Regions from separate parts of the Burkholderia seminalis genome, predicted to be linked through region 1. Evidence: predicted binding sites of a transcription regulator. Region 1 holds the regulator's gene; the other holds the start of a gene.
The links. Region 1 encodes HrcA, which represses chaperone genes, less so after heat shock. Its sites were predicted from a motif close to TTAGCACTCNNNNNNNNNGAGTGCTAA; they were not measured.

Region 2: groES (co-chaperone GroES) is a predicted target of HrcA. The motif match lies at 1,193-1,219, and genes of this name have one in related genera.

What each region holds. Positions count from the first base shown of each region.
Region 1 is NZ_CP013398.1:745,648-747,847, forward strand. It holds gene WJ12_RS03330 (NAD kinase) at 1-426, opposite strand, end outside; gene hrcA (heat-inducible transcriptional repressor HrcA) at 558-1,580, shown strand; gene hemH (ferrochelatase) at 1,716-2,200, shown strand, end outside.
Region 2 is NZ_CP013398.1:882,512-884,711, reverse strand. It holds gene groL (chaperonin GroEL) at 1-779, opposite strand, end outside; gene groES (co-chaperone GroES) at 826-1,119, opposite strand; gene WJ12_RS03915 (carbohydrate porin) at 1,789-2,200, shown strand, end outside.

The sequences.
Region 1 (2,200 bases):
GATCGGTTCGCCGTCGCGCATGATCCGCGCCTCGAGCAGCGCGCGCTCCTCGCGCTCGAACTTGCCGGACAGCAGCACCGGGACGAGCGCGTGCATGTCGGCGGCCGCGATGTCCGTGATGAAGCCGAGCCGCCCGTGGTTGATCCCGATCAGCGGTGTCCGGTACGGCGCCAGCTGGCGGCCGATGCCGAGCATCGTGCCGTCGCCGCCGAGCACGACCGCCACGTCCGCACGCGCCCCGATTTCGGCCGGGGTGAGCGCCGGGTAGCCGGTGATGCCGATCTCGCGCGCGGTGTCACCTTCGAACACGACCTCGAAGCCGAGCTTCGCGATGCTGGCGGCCAGCGTGGCGAGCGGTTCGGCGATGCCGGGCGTGTTGCTCCGGCCGACGAGCGCGACAGTATTGAACTGATTACCGGTTTTCATGCCGGCATTACACCATAGCTCGTTGACGAAAAGAACCGGCTGTGCGCCGACGGGGCCGGATCGGGCCGGCCCGCGCAATGGTGGCCGACGCCACTCGCCGCGGTCGCGCGGTTGCGCTAAAATTTTCCACCATGCTAGATCCTCGCGCACGAACCCTCCTGAAAACCCTGATCGAACGGTATATCGCCGACGGTCAGCCAGTCGGATCGCGCACGTTGTCCCGTTACTCCGGGCTCGAGCTGAGCCCGGCTACGATCCGCAACGTGATGTCCGACCTGGAGGAGCTCGGCCTCGTGTCGAGCCCGCACACGTCGGCCGGCCGCGTGCCGACGCCGCGCGGCTATCGGCTGTTCGTCGACACGATGCTGACGGTCGAGGCGCCGATCGACGCCGAGGCCGTCGCGCGGCAGGTGCAGCACACGCTGCAGGCCGGCGAGCCGCAGCAGCGGGTGGTCGCCGCCGCCGCGAGCGTGCTGTCGAACCTGTCGCAGTTCGCGGGTGTCGTGCTGACGCCGCGCCGCAGCCACGTGTTCAAGCAGATCGAGTTCATGCGCCTGTCCGACAAGCGCATCCTGCTGATCATCGTCACGCCCGAGGGCGACGTGCAGAACCGCATGCTCGCGACGCCGCGCGACTATTCGCCGTCGCAGCTGACCGAGGCGTCCAACTACATCAACGCGCATTTCGCCGGCCTGTCGTTCGACGAGGTGCGCCGCCGCCTGCGCGACGAGATCGACCAGCTGCGCGGCGACATGACCACGCTGATGCACGCGGCCGTGACGGCCAGTACCGAGGTGCCCGACACCGAGGACACCGTGCTGATTTCCGGCGAGCGCAACCTGCTCGAAGTGGCGGATCTGTCGTCCGACATGGCGCGGCTGCGCAAGCTGTTCGACGTGTTCGACCAAAAGACGGGCCTCCTGCAACTGCTCGACGTGTCGAGCCACGCCCAGGGCGTGCAGATCTTCATCGGCGGCGAATCGACGCTCGTGCCGATCGAGGAAATGAGCGTCGTCACCGCGCCTTACGAGGTGAACGGGAAGATCGTCGGCACGCTCGGCGTGATCGGCCCGACCCGGATGGCGTACAACCGCGTGATACCGATCGTCGACATCACCGCGCGCCTGCTGTCGCTCACGCTGAGCCAGCAATAGCCTGCAATCGGCAGCCTGATCCCGCCCCGTCATCATGTCGTCATGCCGCCCGCGCCGACAGTCGGCCGAACGGCAAGGGGCGGCCCGCTATAATTGAGAGCCGTCCGGTCCCGTGCCCCGAGCACGTTCTTGCCCATGCGTTTCGATCTTGAGCCGCCTTCGAGCATCGCTGCTGCCCATCGCATCGGGGTGCTGCTGATCAATCTCGGCACGCCCGACGCACCCACGCCGCGCGCCGTGCGGCGCTACCTGGCCGAATTCCTGTCGGATCCGCGCGTCGTCGAGATTCCGCAGGCCGTCTGGCAGGTGCTGCTGCGCACGCTGATCCTGCCGCTGCGCGGCCGCGCCTCCGCGAAGAAGTACGCGGCCGTCTGGATGCCCGAAGGCTCGCCGCTGCGCGTGTACACGGAGCGCCAGACCGACAGCGTGCGGCACCTGCTCGCGTCGAACGGTTATCACGTGATGGTCGACTACGCGATGCGCTACGGCAGCCCGAACATTTCGCACGCGCTTGCGCAGTTCAAGCGCGCGGGCGTCGAGCGCGTGCTGCTGATGCCGATGTATCCGCAATATTCGGCGTCGACCACGGCCACCGCGTTCGATGCCGCCTTCGACGCGCT
Region 2 (2,200 bases), 140 kb from region 1:
GCGAGCGCTTCACCTTCGATGTCTTCGGCGATGATCAGCAGCGGACGGCCAGCCTTCGCGACTTGCTCGAGCACCGGCAGCAGATCACGGATGTTCGACACCTTCTTGTCGTGCAGCAGCACGAACGGGTTGTCGAGGACGGCGACTTGCTTTTCCGGGTTGTTGATGAAGTACGGCGACAGGTAGCCGCGGTCGAATTGCATGCCTTCGACGACGTCGAGTTCGTCAGCCAGCGACTTGCCGTCTTCGACGGTGATGACGCCTTCCTTGCCGACCTTGTCCATCGCTTCAGCGATGCGATCGCCGATCGACGTGTCGCTGTTCGCCGAGATCGAGCCGACCTGTGCGATTTCCTTGTTCGTCGTGCACGGCTTGCTGATCTTCTTCAGCTCGTCGACAGCCGCTGCGACTGCCTTGTCGATACCGCGCTTCAGGTCCATCGGGTTCATGCCCGATGCGACGTACTTCATGCCTTCGCGAACGATCGATTGCGCGAGGACGGTTGCCGTCGTCGTGCCGTCGCCTGCGTTGTCGCTGGTCTTGGAAGCGACTTCCTTGACCATTTGCGCGCCCATGTTCTGGAGCTTGTCCTTCAGCTCGATTTCCTTCGCGACCGACACACCGTCCTTGGTGACCGTCGGGCCGCCGAAGCTGCGCTCGAGCACCACGTTGCGGCCCTTCGGACCCAGCGTGACCTTGACTGCGTTGGCGAGAATGTTCACGCCTTCGACCATCTTCGAACGGGCGGAATCGCCGAATACGACGTCTTTAGCTGCCATCTTCTAACTCCTTGAATTCTTGGGAATATGTACCGTCGGAGGACGCTTACTTCGCGTTGACCACGGCCATGATGTCTTCTTCGCGCATGACCAGCAGTTCCTGGCCGTCGACCTTCACGGTCTGGCCTGCGTACTTGCCGAACAGGACGCGATCGCCGACCTTCACGTCGAGCGCGATCGGTGCGCCCTTGTCGTCGCGCTTGCCCGGGCCGATGGCCAGGACTTCGCCCTGGTCCGGCTTTTCAGCAGCGGCGTCGGGGATGACGATGCCCGAGGCGGTCTTGGTTTCCTGATCCAGGCGCTTGACGATCACGCGATCGTGCAAAGGACGAAGGTTCATATTCACTCCTCTCTTGACTGAGATTGAAGAACGCTTAGGGAATCTGCCCGGCTTGTCGCCCGGCAGAGAATTGTTAGCACTCTCGTGCAGCGAGTGCTAATTATATGGACGGGTTTTGACAAATTCAAGAAGGGAAACCGGACGAATTTCCAACGCGGCACGGAAGCGGGGAAAACACCCGAAAATCACGAAAAATCCTTTTAAAACAAAACCCTGACCCACGCTATCCGGCTTGGCGGGCGAGCCCGCGCGGCCCGCGAATCGCATCCAGCCCCGTTTGGACATCGGGTAAGCACGGAGTTCCTGCGACCGGCGACATCGCATCGAAAAACCCGCGCAGGCGCCGATTCCGTCCGCCACAACGCGCCCGGTGCCCCGTCCCGCCTCCCCTGCCGGCGATCCATCGCTCCGCATCGAAGCATTCATTTTCATTACGCCGATATTTACGTTTTTTCTTTCGGAAAACACCCGTCAGCCCCCATCCGTAAGCCCTCCCATTACATTCAGTAATTTAGATGCGAATCATTCTCGTTTACATTGACATTCCCATTCGACACTCCTACGATGCGCCGCGTTGCGCTCTTCTTCATGCCCTGGCCGATCGGTGCCGAGCGTCGGGACAGCGACCGACAAGCAGGACTCCAAACCAATTAGAACCAGGAATTTGATATGAAGGTTGCGTCGTTCCATGGAGACCGCGTCCGCACCCGGATGCGCCCCGCCGCCTGTGCGGCCGTCCTCGCGTGCGCATCGTTCGCGAGCGGCGCTGCGTTCGCCGCCGCGTCGGTCGACGCGCAGCCCGAAGCGCCCGAGGCCGACCTCGCGATCCAGGCGAAGCCGGCCGGCATGTGGACCGGCATCTGGACGCGCCAGAGCCTGCTCGGCGACATGGGCGGCATCCGCCCGTGGCTCGGCAAGTACGGCGCGACGCTGCAGATCACCGAAACCAGCGAATACCTCGCGAACCTGCGCGGCGGCCTGAACCGCGGCGGCACGTATGACGGGCTGACGACCGCGACGCTGACGGTCGATACGCAAAAGGCGATCGGCCTGCCCGGCGGCACCTTCAACGTCAGCGCGC